4 regions of the Streptomyces sp. NBC_01485 genome follow, and region 2 is predicted to be linked to each of the others. Evidence: riboswitches for the same ligand, from Rfam matches in the RefSeq annotation. Region 2 holds a riboswitch; each other region holds the start of a gene.
What was found. A riboswitch is a leader RNA that binds a small molecule or an ion and turns the genes downstream of it on or off. The one in region 2 is predicted to bind cobalamin.
Positions count from the first base shown of each region.

Region 1: another riboswitch for cobalamin. It lies ahead of OG352_RS39480 (5-methyltetrahydropteroyltriglutamate--homocysteine S-methyltransferase); the one in region 2 lies ahead of OG352_RS09695 (cobalamin biosynthesis protein).
Region 3: another riboswitch for cobalamin. It lies ahead of OG352_RS28865 (ribonucleoside-diphosphate reductase subunit alpha); the one in region 2 lies ahead of OG352_RS09695 (cobalamin biosynthesis protein).
Region 4: another riboswitch for cobalamin. It lies ahead of OG352_RS33675 (ABC transporter substrate-binding protein); the one in region 2 lies ahead of OG352_RS09695 (cobalamin biosynthesis protein).

Region 1 is NZ_CP109435.1:9,096,400-9,099,600, forward strand. It holds partial or broken gene OG352_RS39475 (transposase) at 155-795, opposite strand; partial or broken gene OG352_RS39480 (5-methyltetrahydropteroyltriglutamate--homocysteine S-methyltransferase) at 862-1,461, opposite strand; cobalamin riboswitch at 1,445-1,615, opposite strand; gene OG352_RS39485 (sensor histidine kinase) at 2,066-3,201, shown strand, end outside.
Region 2 is NZ_CP109435.1:2,092,069-2,095,269, forward strand. It holds gene OG352_RS09685 (inorganic phosphate transporter) at 1-1,043, shown strand, start outside; gene OG352_RS09690 (hypothetical protein) at 1,094-1,315, shown strand; cobalamin riboswitch at 1,454-1,592, shown strand; gene OG352_RS09695 (cobalamin biosynthesis protein) at 1,694-2,635, shown strand; gene OG352_RS09700 (cobyric acid synthase) at 2,632-3,201, shown strand, end outside.
Region 3 is NZ_CP109435.1:6,356,775-6,359,975, reverse strand. It holds gene mctP (monocarboxylate uptake permease MctP) at 1-1,064, shown strand, start outside; cobalamin riboswitch at 1,236-1,371, shown strand; gene OG352_RS28865 (ribonucleoside-diphosphate reductase subunit alpha) at 1,496-3,201, shown strand, end outside.
Region 4 is NZ_CP109435.1:7,623,751-7,626,951, forward strand. It holds gene OG352_RS33670 (FecCD family ABC transporter permease) at 1-754, opposite strand, end outside; gene OG352_RS33675 (ABC transporter substrate-binding protein) at 751-1,848, opposite strand; cobalamin riboswitch at 1,917-2,117, opposite strand; gene OG352_RS33680 (hypothetical protein) at 2,280-2,498, shown strand; gene OG352_RS33685 (LLM class flavin-dependent oxidoreductase) at 2,564-3,201, opposite strand, start outside.

The sequences.
Region 1 (3,201 bases), 7.0 Mb from region 2:
TCCCCGTCAGCTTGCTGACGGGGACTTTGTGGCTGTGTGGTGGGTCTTTTCGGGGCTGGGGCAGGTCGAGGGCCCGGCTCTCGCGTCGGATGGGCGCCGGGTTCCACTTCACCGGTGTGGTGGTGCGGGTTGTCGGGACGGTCGAGGTGGCTGGTCAGATGGGGTTCGGGAGGCTGTGGAGCCTGTCGATCGCGTGGGTGATGACATCGATCCAGGGCCATCGGGCGGTGAAGCGGAGCCAGTGGCGGCGTCCGGTGTGCACGAGCTGGGCGGCGGCGGAGAACAGGCGCAGGCGGAGCTTCTTGGGTTCCCAGCGGCGGGTTTGGCCGGTCAGGGCGAGCATGGGCATCCAGGCGAGGAGGTCGAGTGCGAGGGAGACGATCTCCGGCCAGATCCGGTTCTGTGCGGTGTCGTGCAGGGGCAGGTTGCGCAGTCCGGTGTCGCGGGCGCCTCGGATGCGGTCCTCGCAGCGGGCCCGACGGCGATGACGTAGTTCGAGGTCGGCGAGCTGGCCGCCCTTTGATGTTGGTCGCGAAACAGGTCAGCCGCAGCCCGTCGAGGTCGGTGAACCGCAACTGGGCGCCGGGGTGCGGGCGTTCCTTGCGGACGGTCCGCCGCATCCCCTTCGGCCACGTGCTCAGGTCGGGCATGTCGGTGATCTCCGCGACCCAGGCACCCGGGCCGCTCGGTGCCGCCGGCGTCGTAGGCCGACGTCCACGCCGTCCTCGGGATCTTCAGCACCGCCTGGTGGATGGCGTCGGTGATGGTCATTCCGACGGAATACGACAACCGCCGGCCCGGCTCCAGCGAGGCGCGGGTCTCGGGCCAGCCGCGGGTCTTCAGCCCGCAGTCGGGGTTGACCCACAGCCGTTCGGCGGGAATCGCCTTCAGGCCGGTACGGAGCAGTTCGGCGGCTTCCTCGATGCTGGGCACCCGCGGGGAGTGGATGTCGTAGACGCCGGGTCCGGCCTCGCGCGGGTAGCCGTGGGCGGCGAGTCCGCGGGCGACCTGCATGTGGGAGCGGGCGGCCTCCAGGCTGATGACGTCGGCGTCGAGGTCGTCGATGGCCTGGACGATGTCGCCGAACTCGGCGTAGCACATGTGCGTGTGGACCTGTGTGTCCGGCCGTACTCCGCTCGTGCTGAGCCGGAACGCCTCCGTGGCCCACGCCAGGTAGGCCGGGCGGTCGGCGGCCCGTAGCGGGAGCGTCTCGCGCAGCGCGGGCTCGTCCACCTGGATCACCGAAGTCCCTGCGGCCTCAAGGTCGTTGACCTCGTCGCGCAGGGCGAGGGCCACCTGGCGGGCGGTGTCGCCGAGGGGCTGGTCGTCGCGGACGAAGGACCAGGCGAGCATGGTGACCGGTCCGGTGAGCATGCCCTTGACCGGGCGCTCGGTCAGAGACTGGGCATACGTCGTCCATCGCACGGTCATCGGCTCGGGCCGCGAGATGTCGCCGGCCAGGACCGGCGGGCGGACGTAGCGGGTGCCGTAGGACTGCACCCTGTTCACCGGGTCCAGTGCGTATGACGGCGGTCGTTCCCGCTCACCGCTGCGGGGCAGTCCCGGATTCCCACCGGGTTCCCTCTTGCGACGCATCCCGCCTGGCGGACGGGGCGAACCAGCTGCACCGGCCGGCCTACGGGCCCGCTCAGGGACACGGCGGGTGACGTCCACCATCCGGATGGTGAGGAGGACCATGCGGCGGGCGTGTGTGAAACAGGCCGAGGGCGGGAAACGCCGCACGCGCGCTTCCCGCCCTGGTGATGGGAAACCTGACCCTTCGTCACCTGTGATTACCCCTGCTCATCCCTACCGTGCTGGGATGGTGCTGGGACGGGATGAGGACGGCCGTGCTGGGTCGTGGCGACCGGCACGCAAAGTCGATCACGACTATGCCGGTGAGGCGGTCCTTGGTCCCTGCGTGCCGCGGGTCCCTGGCCGCCCGGTCAGGTAAGAACCGATGGGCGCGGACCCTTGCCCGTTGTGCCGGACCGGTTGCCCCACATTCCGCCCCCTTGCCTGCTCGGTGTCCACCGTGGATCGGCGGCACGGGCAGAATGGACGTGTGGCGCTCTTCGAACAGATCCGTGTCCGGCTGCCTCGTGGCGCCCGCGCCGATGCTGCGCTGGCCGGCGGGGTGTTCGTATTGGTGGCGTTTCCCGAGGGGAAGCTGTTGGGCCACGGCGGCGACCCGCTGCCTTCGCGGGTCGTGTCCTGGCTGCTGGTGATCGTGGTGTGTGGCGCGTTGCTCTTTCGGCGTCGGTATCCGGTGGCCGTGGGCTGGTTCACGGTGGTGGGCACGGGCGCCTACTACGTGCTGAGTGACGTCGACGGGCCGCTGGTTCTGGTTCCGATCGTGGCGCTGTACGCCATCGCGGCCCAGGGCCGGATGCAGGCGGCCATCGCCATGGCGGCGGCCATGGTGATCGGCGTGGGCGCGGCCACCCTCACGACCGCGAGCGATGTCACCGGTACGGCGGTGTTCATGCTCACTGGCTGGCTGGTCGCCGTCGTGGCTCTCGGCAGTGGGCGGCACGGCCGGCTGGCGTATGCCGAGGAGGAGGCGCGGCTGCGGGCGACCGAAGAACGGTTGCGCATCGCCCGCGAGCTGCACGATGTGATCGGGCACAACATTTCGATGATCAACGTACAGTCGGGCGCGGCCCTGCACCGTCTGAAGAAGGACCCTGCGCAGGCTGAGGCGGCGCTGAGCGCCATCAAGGCGGGTAGTCGGGACACGTTGCAGGAGTTGCGGGCCACCCTCGATGTGCTCCGCCGGGTTGACGAGGACGCGCCCAGGGCGCCCACGCCTGGGCTGGCCCGGGTGGACACGTTGGTGGGCTCGGCGAATCTCGCGGGGCTCGCGGTGCGGATCGAACGGACTGGGGCTGAGCGCGCGTTGCCTGCCCGAGTCGACCTGGCCGCGTACCGGATCGTGCAGGAATCACTGACCAACGTGGCTCGACACAGCGGCGCCGGACACGTCACGATCCGGCTCGCCTACGGGGACCGGGAGCTGACTGTGGCTGTCGAGGACGACGGCCGCATGACAGCCCGCCCGGCCAGGCCGGGCGGGGGCAGCGGCATCGCCGGCATGACGGAGCGGGCGCGGGCACTGGGGGGCGAACTCGCAGCGGGACCACGGCCGGAAGGCGGATTCGTTGTGCGGGCCCGGCTACCGTACGGGATCACAGGAGAGCG
Region 2 (3,201 bases):
TCGACGAGACCGGCATCCGTCCCGAGGTCATCTTCGCGGCGTTGGTCGGCGCGATCCTCTGGAACCTGCTGACCTGGCTGGTGGGCCTGCCCTCCAGTTCCTCCCACGCCCTCATGGGCGGCCTGATCGGCGCCACCATCGCCTCGGCCGGCGCCGGCGCGGTGCACGGCGACGCGCTGGTCACCAAGGTGCTGATCCCGGCGATCGCGGCGCCGATCGTCGCCGGCGTCGCGGCTCTGCTCGCGACCCGCCTGTCCTACAGCCTCGGCAGGAAGGCCGACGGCAAGGCCGCGGCGAAGGGCTACCGCGCGGGCCAGATCGCCTCGGCCGGCCTGGTCTCCCTCGCGCACGGCACCAACGACGCGCAGAAGACGATGGGCATCATCACCCTCGCCCTGGTCGCCGGCGGCGCCGTGGCCCCCGACTCCGACCCGCCCACCTGGGTCATCCTCTCCGCCGGTCTCGCGATCGCGCTCGGCACCTACCTCGGCGGCTGGCGCATCATCCGCACCATGGGCAAGGGCCTGACCGACCTTCAGCCGCAGCAGGGCTTCGCCGCCCAGACCAGCGCGGCCACGGTCATCCTGGCCTCCTCCCACCTCGGCTTCTCCCTCTCCACCACGCACTCGGTCTCCGGTGCGGTGATGGGCGCGGGCCTGGGCCGCAAGGGCGGGGTGGTCCGCTGGTCGACGGCGACCCGCATGTTCGTCGCGTGGGGTCTGACGCTCCCGGCGGCGGCCCTGGTGGGCGCGCTGGCCGAGTCGGTCACCGACCTCGGCGACTGGGGTACGGCGGTCGTGGCCGTGTTCCTGGTGGCCTCCAGCGCGGCGATCTGGAAGATCTCGCGGCGCGAGGTCGTCGACGCGTCGAACGTCAACGAGACCGATGAGCCCGATGCGACCGGTACGACCGAGGAGTCGCCGGGCGTGATCACCGCGGCGATCGCAGCGGTGACCCCGCCTCCGGCGGGCCCGGTCACCGACGGCCTGACGGCCACCATCCCGTCCCCGGCCGCCACGTCCACCGAGCCCACGGCCGTCTGAGCCCGCGCGCTCAGCACGAAGCGCACCCGGTACGAAGGAAGAGAAACAGCATGAAGATCGACTGGGCGGCCCTGGGCTCCGTCTTCGGCGTCAGTCTCGTGGTCACCGTGGGCCTCGTGGCCCTGTTCACCCTCGGCATCATGGGCCTGTCCCGCCAGGAGCGGGTCACGGCCGAGGGCGGCTCGGCCGCCCTCGCGGTGACGGGCGCCTACGCGTGCTTCGCGGCCTGCGCGGCGGCGGTGGCCTACGGGATCTCACTGATCGTCGTCTGACGCGCCACCTGAACACCCCCGGGGTGCGGGACGGATCACCGTCGCGCACCCCGTTCTCGTGGTTCCCGTGACCGCGGCAACCGCCTCTGTGTGGGGTTCTGCACACTCCAGCCTCGCAGGTCAACGGCAAGTTGACGGGTCTTCCGGGCCCGTGGTGGACTGCCCGAGCCATATACGGCGGCAGGAGAGGAAGCCGGTGCGAATCCGGCGCGGTCCCGCCACTGTCACCGGGGAGTGAACCCCGGGAGCCAGGAACTCTCGCCGCCGGTCTCGTCGAACCAGGGCGTGGACACCCTGAGTGAGGACATATCGCCATGCTCGGCTGCCGATCGAGGTTCAGTACCAGCGCACCCTCCGACTCAGCGACCGGCTGAGCCGATGCGTGCCGATCGCGTCTTCGCGTACGGCGCCGCCGCCGGCCTTCTCGGCGACCACCTGCTCGGCGACCCGCGCCGCGGCCATCCGGTGGCCGCGTTCGGGCGGGCCGCGGGCGCCGTGGAGCGGGTGTTGTGGCGCGACCATCGCGGGTGGGGGGCGCTGCACACCGGGGTGTGCGTCGGCGGCGCCGTCGCCCTCGCGGCCGGTGCCGTGCGCTGCGTACGGTCCTCCCGCACCGCCTCCGTCGCCCTCACCGCCGCCGCCACCTGGGCCGTCGTCGGCGGGACCTCGCTCGCGCGCGAGGCGCGGGCCGTCGGGCGGGCGCTGGAGGCCGGGGACGTCGAAGGGGCCAGGGCGCGGCTGCCGCATCTGTGCGGCCGGGATCCGCAGGCGCTGGACGCCGACGGGATCGCCCGGGCCGTCGTCGAGTCAGTCGCCGAGAACACCTCGGACGCCGTGGTGGGGGCCCTGGTGTGGGGAGCCGTGGGCGGGGTGCCCGGGCTCGTCGGGTTCCGCGCCGTGAACACGCTCGACGCCATGGTCGGGCACAAGTCGCCCAGACACCGGCGCTACGGCTGGGCCTCCGCCCGTCTCGACGACGTGGCCGGCTGGCCGGGCGCCCGCCTCACCGCCGTCCTCGCGGCCGCCGCCGGCGACGATCCGCGGGGCGCCGTGCGCGCCTGGCGCACCGACGCCGCCAAGCACCCGAGCCCGAACGCCGGTCCCGTGGAGGCCTCGTTCGCGGGCGCCCTCGGGGTGCGGCTGGGCGGGACGCTGTCCTACGGCGGGCGGGTGGAGCACCGGCCCGTGCTCAACTCCCCGGGCCGCGCCGTGGACGTACCCGACATCGAGCGGGCCGTACGGCTCTCCCGGCGCGTCGGGCTGCTCGCCCTCGGCGTCGGGGTCGCCGGGCGGCTTCTCGCGAAGGGACGCAGGTCATGACGGGCGGCGGGCTGCTGGTCGCCGGCACCACCTCCGACGCCGGCAAGAGCGTCGTCACGGCCGGCATCTGCCGGTGGCTGGTGCGGCAAGGGGTGAAGGTCGCGCCCTTCAAGGCGCAGAACATGTCCCTCAATTCGTTCGTCACGCGCGAAGGCGCCGAGATCGGGCGGGCCCAGGCCATGCAGGCCCAGGCCTGCCGGGTCGAGCCGACCGCGCTGATGAACCCGGTGCTGCTCAAGCCCGGCGGCGAGCAGAGCAGCCAGGTGGTGCTGCTCGGGAAGCCCGTCGGGGAGCTCAGTGCCCGGGGGTATCACGGGGGGCGGCAGCAGAAACTCCTCGGAACCGTTCTCGACTGCCTCGCCGAGTTGCGGGGCACGTATGACGCGGTGATCTGTGAGGGGGCCGGCTCTCCTGCCGAGATCAATCTTCGGCGGACCGACATCGTGAACATGGGGATCGCGCGGGGCGCGCGGCTGCCCGTGCTCGTCGTCGGCGACATCGACCGCGGCGGGGTCTTCGCGTCCTTCTTCGGGACGGTCGCGCTGCTCTCGCCAGAGGACCAGGAA
Region 3 (3,201 bases), 4.3 Mb from region 2:
CGGGTCTGCGGGCCCCCGCGCTGATCGCGTTCGTGAAGGACACGCTGATCTACATCGTCATCGTGGTGGCGATCATCTACATCCCGATCAAGCTGGGCGGCTTCGACGACATCTTCGCCAAGGCGAGCGAGGCGTACAGCCGGACCAACCCGGCCACCGGCAAGCCGCGCGGCGCGCTGGCCCCGGCGGAACCCGGCCAGTGGACGTACGCGACGCTCGCGCTCGGCTCGGCGCTCGCGCTGTTCATGTACCCGCACTCCATCACGGCGACGCTGTCCTCCCGCAGCCGTGAGGTGATCCGCCGCAACACCACGATCCTGCCGCTGTACTCCCTGATGCTGGGTCTGCTCGCGCTGCTGGGCTTCATGGCGATCGCGGCCGGGGTCAAGGTCACCAACGGGCAACTGGCGATCCCGCAGCTCTTCGAGGACATGTTCCCGGACTGGTTCGCGGGCGTGGCGTTCGCGGCGATCGGCATCGGCGCGCTCGTCCCGGCCGCCATCATGTCGATCGCGGCCGCGAACCTCTTCACCCGGAACATCTACAAGGACTTCATCAGGCCGGACGCGACGCCCGCGCAGGAGACCAAGGTCTCCAAGCTGGTCTCGCTGCTGGTGAAGGTGGGAGCCCTGGCCTTCGTCCTCACCATGGACAAGACGGTCGCCATCAACTTCCAGCTCCTGGGCGGCATCTGGATCCTGCAGACCTTCCCGGCCCTGGTCGGCGGCCTCTTCACTCGCTGGTTCCACCGCTGGGCCCTGCTCGCCGGCTGGGCGGTCGGCATGATCTACGGCACGTTCGCCGCGTACGGCGTCGCCTCCCCGACCCAGAAGCACTTCGGCGGCTCGGCGAAGGAGATCCCGGGCATCGGTGAGATCGGCTACATCGGCCTGACGGCGTTCGTCCTCAACGTCGTCGTCACCGTGGTCCTCACCTTCGTCCTGAAGGCGGCGAAGGCCCCGGAGGGCGTCGACGAGACCCGCCCGGAGGACTACACGGCGGACGCCGGCGACAAGGGCGTCCAGGTGGAGCTTCCCCCGGCGACGGCCGGGTCCGCTCACTAGACGGCCGACACCGCGACCGACTGCGGGCCGCCGGCGGCAGGACCTCCGGCGGCCCGCGGTCGTAGCCCGCGCCATAGCCCGCGGTCGTACCCATGAGTTGACGCTCCGACACGCTCTGAAGTCGGCGCGACACAACATCTGGGGGTGGCATGACGGGTGAACACAAGATGTATGCTCGTGCTCGCTGTCGCCGCAGGGGAATCCGGTGCGAATCCGGAACTGTCCCGCAACGGTGTACTCGCGTGCGTACCTCTGTATTTGCGCACGCATGGCCAGTCCGAGGACCTGCCGACAGCGCTCCCGGTCCAGCAGGTCCGGGTGCCCTGACGTCCGGGCCTCGTGGAGCGGGCCGGTGGACGCGACGCCCCGTGCGCTCGTGTGCTGCCCCCTGCCCTCCGCCAGGCCCACCGCCGAGCGAGGGAGAGCCCCACGTGACCATCGCGCCAGCCGAACCGGCTTCAGTCACCGAGCTGAAGACCGACGGTCCCGGTACCGCGTTGCTGCGTACCCTGACCGAGCTGACCGCCGATCTGCCCGACGCCGACCCCGGCCGGGTCGCCGCCGCGGCCCTGCGCGGCCGGTCCGCCCGGGCCGACGAGGCGGAGCTGCGCGAGCTGGCCACGGAGGCGGCCGCCGGCCTGATCTCCGAGGACCCCGCCTACTCGAAGCTGGCCGCCCGGCTGCTGACGGTCGGCATCGCCGCGGAGGCCGCCTCCCAGGGCGTCACGTCGTTCACCGGCTCGGTCGCCGTCGGCCACCGCGAGGGCCTGATCGCGGACCGCACCGCCGAGTTCGTGCGCGTCCACGCCGTGCGCCTCGACGCGCTGATCGACGAACAGGCCGACGACCGCTTCGGCTACTTCGGCCTGCGCACCCTGCACAGCCGCTACCTGCTGCGGCACCCGATCACCCGCAAGGTCGTCGAGACGCCCCAGCACTTCCTGCTGCGGGTCGCCTCCGGCCTCGCCGAGGACGACAGCCCGCGCGCGCTGGACGAGGTCGCGGCCCTCTACCGGCTGATGAGCCGCCTGGACTACCTCCCGTCCTCCCCCACGCTCTTCAACTCCGGTACCCGGCACCCCCAGATGTCGTCCTGCTACCTGCTGGACTCCCCGCTGGACGAGCTGGACTCCATCTACGACCGCTACCACCAGGTCGCCCGCCTCTCCAAGCACGCCGGCGGCATCGGTCTGTCGTACTCCCGCATCCGCAGCCGCGGTTCGCTGATCCGCGGGACCAACGGGCACTCCAACGGCATCGTGCCGTTCCTGAAGACGCTGGACGCCTCCGTCGCCGCCGTGAACCAGGGCGGGCGGCGCAAGGGCGCGGCGGCGGTCTACCTGGAGACCTGGCACTCCGACATCGAGGAGTTCCTGGAGCTGCGGGACAACACCGGTGAGGACGCCCGCCGTACGCACAACCTGAACCTCGCGCACTGGATCCCGGACGAGTTCATGCGCCGCGTGAACGCGGACGAGCAGTGGTCGCTGTTCTCGCCGTCGGACGTGCCCGAACTGGTCGACCTGTGGGGCGACGAGTTCGACGCGGCGTACCGCAAGGCCGAGGCGGACGGGCTCGCGAAGAAGACCATCCCCGCCCGTGACCTGTACGGCCGGATGATGCGCACCCTCGCGCAGACCGGCAACGGCTGGATGACCTTCAAGGACGCCGCCAACCGCACCGCCAACCAGACGGCCGAGCCGGGTCACGTCGTCCACTCCTCCAACCTCTGCACGGAGATCCTGGAGGTGACCGACGACGGCGAGACGGCGGTCTGCAACCTGGGTTCGGTGAACCTGGGCGCGTTCGTCGACACGGCGACCGGCGACATCGACTGGGAGCGGCTGGACGAGACCGTCCGCACGGCCGTCACCTTCCTCGACCGGGTCGTCGACATCAACTTCTACCCGACCGAGCAGGCGGGCCGCTCCAACGCCCGCTGGCGGCCGGTGGGCCTGGGCGCGATGGGCCTCCAGGACGTCTTCTTCAAGCTGCGGCTGCCCTTCGACTCCCCCGAGGCCAAGGCGCTCTCCACCCGGATCGCCGAGCGCATCATGCTCGCCGCGTACGAGGCCTCCGCCGGCCTCGCCGAGCGGGGCGGCCCGCTGCCGGCCTGGGACAAGACCCGCACCGCCCG
Region 4 (3,201 bases), 5.5 Mb from region 2:
CGGCCGCGTCCTGCCCGAACGCGAACGCGTCCAGTGTCGTCGCGTGGCCGGCGCACACCAGCAGCGTCCCCACCAGGACCGCGAGGCCCACGCCGACTTCGCTCCAGCCGGCCCCGCTGAGCGAGCCGAGCAGCCAGAACAGCACCCCGCGCGTGGTCTCCGCGTCCGCGGCCGTCAGGATGACGAACGAGGTGAGCGCGGAGAACAGTTGCATGGCCGCCACACCGGCGAGCACCACCCGGTCCGTGGTGCCGCCGAGGGTGTGGCTGAGCAGCAGCACCAGCGCGAAGGAGAGCGCCGCGCCCAGGAACGCGCCCCCGGAGAGCGACAGGACACCGCCGCCCACGCCGAGCACGACGACCAGGACCGCGCCGGTCGAGGCCCCGGAGGAGACGCCGAGGACGAAGGGGTCGGCGAGCGGATTGCGCAGCAGCGACTGCATCACCGCGCCGCACACGGCGAGCCCGGCCCCGCACACGGCGGCCAGCAGCGTGCGCGGCAGCCGCAGATTCCATACGATCCCGTCCCGGATCGGCGTCAACTCCGCCTGCCCCCAGCCGAGATGGGCGGCCACCGACGCCCACACGTCACCGACGGCGATGTCGGCCGGGCCGATGGTGATCGCCACGGCGACGGAGAGGACCAGCAGCGCGAGTCCCGCCGCCCACAGCAGCGCGCGACGCAGCCCGCGCACCGCCGCCGGGCTAGCTGACGGGGTTGCCGTCGGGGTCGTCGCCGGCAGGGCGTCGGTCATCCCCCGAGGCCGTACGCGCGCAGCGCCGCCGCCACTTTCTCCACGCCCTCGACGGTCCGGACGGTCGGGTTCATGGCCTGCCCGGACAGCAGCACGTACCGCTTCTTCTTCACCGCCGTCATGTTCTTCGTGACCGGGTCGGACTCCAGGAACTCGATCTTCTTCGCGGCGGTCTCGGCCGTCTCCTGCTTACGGCTCAGGTCGCCGATGACCAGGACGTCGGGGTCGCGGTCGGCGACGGTCTCCCAGTTGACCTGGGGCCACTCGTCGTGGCTGTCCTCGAAGGCGTTCTTCGCGCCGAGCTCGCGGGTGATGATGCCGGGGGCGCCGCAGCAGCCCGCCAGATACGGGGACTGGGAGTTGGCGAACCAGTACATGAGGGTGATGTCCTGGGCGTCGAGCCCCGAGACGGCCTTGTCCACCCGGGCCTTCAGGTCGGCGACGAGCTTCGTGCCGCGCTCCTCGACGCCGAAGACCCTGGCCAGGTCGGTGACTTCGCCGTAGACCGCGTCCATGGTGAGCGGCTCGGTGCGCGAGCCGTCGCCGTCGCCGGTGTTGTCCTTGCCTACGCAGTCGGAGGGGGAGAGGTAGGTGGGCACGCCGAGCTTCTCGAACTGCTCGCGGGTGGCGACGCCGCCCTTGCCGAGGGTGGAGGCGAACGAGGAGGCGACGAAGTCGGGTTCGGCGTCCAGGACCTTCTCGAAGGAGGGGGCCTTGTCGGCCAGCCGCGTCACCTTCGCATTGGCCTTCTCCAGCCCCTTCGCCACCGGGTCGGTCCAGGTGGCGGTGCCCGCCATACGGTCGGCCAGCCCGAGGGAGAGCATGATCTCGGTCGTGCCCTGGTTGAGCGAGACCGCCCGCTTCGGAGGCCCGTCGACGCGGACCTTCTGCCCGCAGTTGTCGAGCGTGACCGGATAGCCGCCGGAGCCCCCCGACGCCGAGCCCTTGCCCGAAGAGGCGGATGAGCCGGACGAGTTGGGCGAGTCGGACGAGCCGGATGCGGCGGTGGAGCCACCGCAGCCGGTCAGCAACAGGCCGCCGGCCAGGAACAGCACGGCAGGACGAACAGGGCGGACGGGGCGTGCGAGCGGCACGGAACTTCCTTCGGTGTCGAGGGCCCTTGCGCGAAGCCCGGTCGTACGGTGCTCCCCCGGCCGTCTTACGGCATCGGAGGCCGCCAGCAGGTCTTCGGACTCGGGGTCAACCGGACGAGGCGCCTTCCCGGACCGCGATCGCGCTCCAGTGGCCAGTGCCCCGCCCGTCGCCCTTACCGCTGCGCGTCAGCTCCGGATTCGCACCGGATTCCCTGGCTCATGCACGTACAAATACGCACATGGGTACGACTGGCTTCGGCAAGTTACCACAGGGGCCCCGGGCTCCCGGCCGGGAGAACGGGGCCGCCGTTACGCGCAGGCCCGGGGGAGTAGCCTCGAAGTACGGAGGACATTTCGCACATCCCGGCCGTCGCCGCCGCGCCGCCGTATCAGCCGTACCAGCCGTACCAGCCGACGGGAAGGTGAGGACGATGGTGACGTTCGTGACCGTGATCGTGATCCTGGCGATGATCGCGCTCGGGGTGTTCCTCATTCACCGGCTCAACACGCAGCACGGCGAACGCATCGCCGCCTTCCACTACGGCCGCTCCGGGACACCGATCGAGGGACCGGACCCGACGGCCCCCCGCAGATCACGCTCGCGCAGACGGCCCCACCTCCGACACCGCACCCACAAGGGAACGCTGTGAGCCCCCGGTCCTGACAGCAGGTCGCCGTCCATGGGCCCACGCATTCCACGCGTCTTCCACGCGTCCTATGCGTCCTGGATGTCGAACTCCGGGATCAGGTCCCCGATCAGCCGGATGCTGCGCAGCACGCTCTCGTGGGGCAGGGCGCCCACCTGCTGGAAGCACATGAGGCGGTCGATGCCCAGGTCGGCGTAGGCGCGGAGCTTCTTGCGGCAGGTTTCGGGGCTGCCGACGATCAGGGAGTCCTGTTCGCTGAGGGCCTCGAACAGCTCGTCGTCGGGGACGGTCTCGCCCTGGAGGATGCGGCCGATGGCCAGTTGGGCGCGGTTCGGGCCGCCGGACGCCGCGGCCTCGGCGCGCAGGAAGGCGCCGGCCAGGCCACCACCGCCCGGGGCGCTGACGAGTTCCTGCTCGCGGGCCATGTTCTCGACGAACGCCTCGGCGGCCTCGAAGAAGATCAGCGCACGTGCGGTGTACCAGGCGGCCGCGGCCGCCGCGCCGTCGCGCATGGCCTGTTCGTCGGTCTCGGCGCAGTGCACGAAGGTGAAGAAGGCGACCTGGTCGTTGACGAACGCGCCGACCGGTTCCCGGCAGTCGGCGGCCGCCGTCCGGTACAGCTCGACCAGCCGCTGAACCCGGTCGAGCGATTCCCACAGCGTGGTGCCGAGCACCCCGACCCCGCGCCGCCCGGCCTCCTCGAACG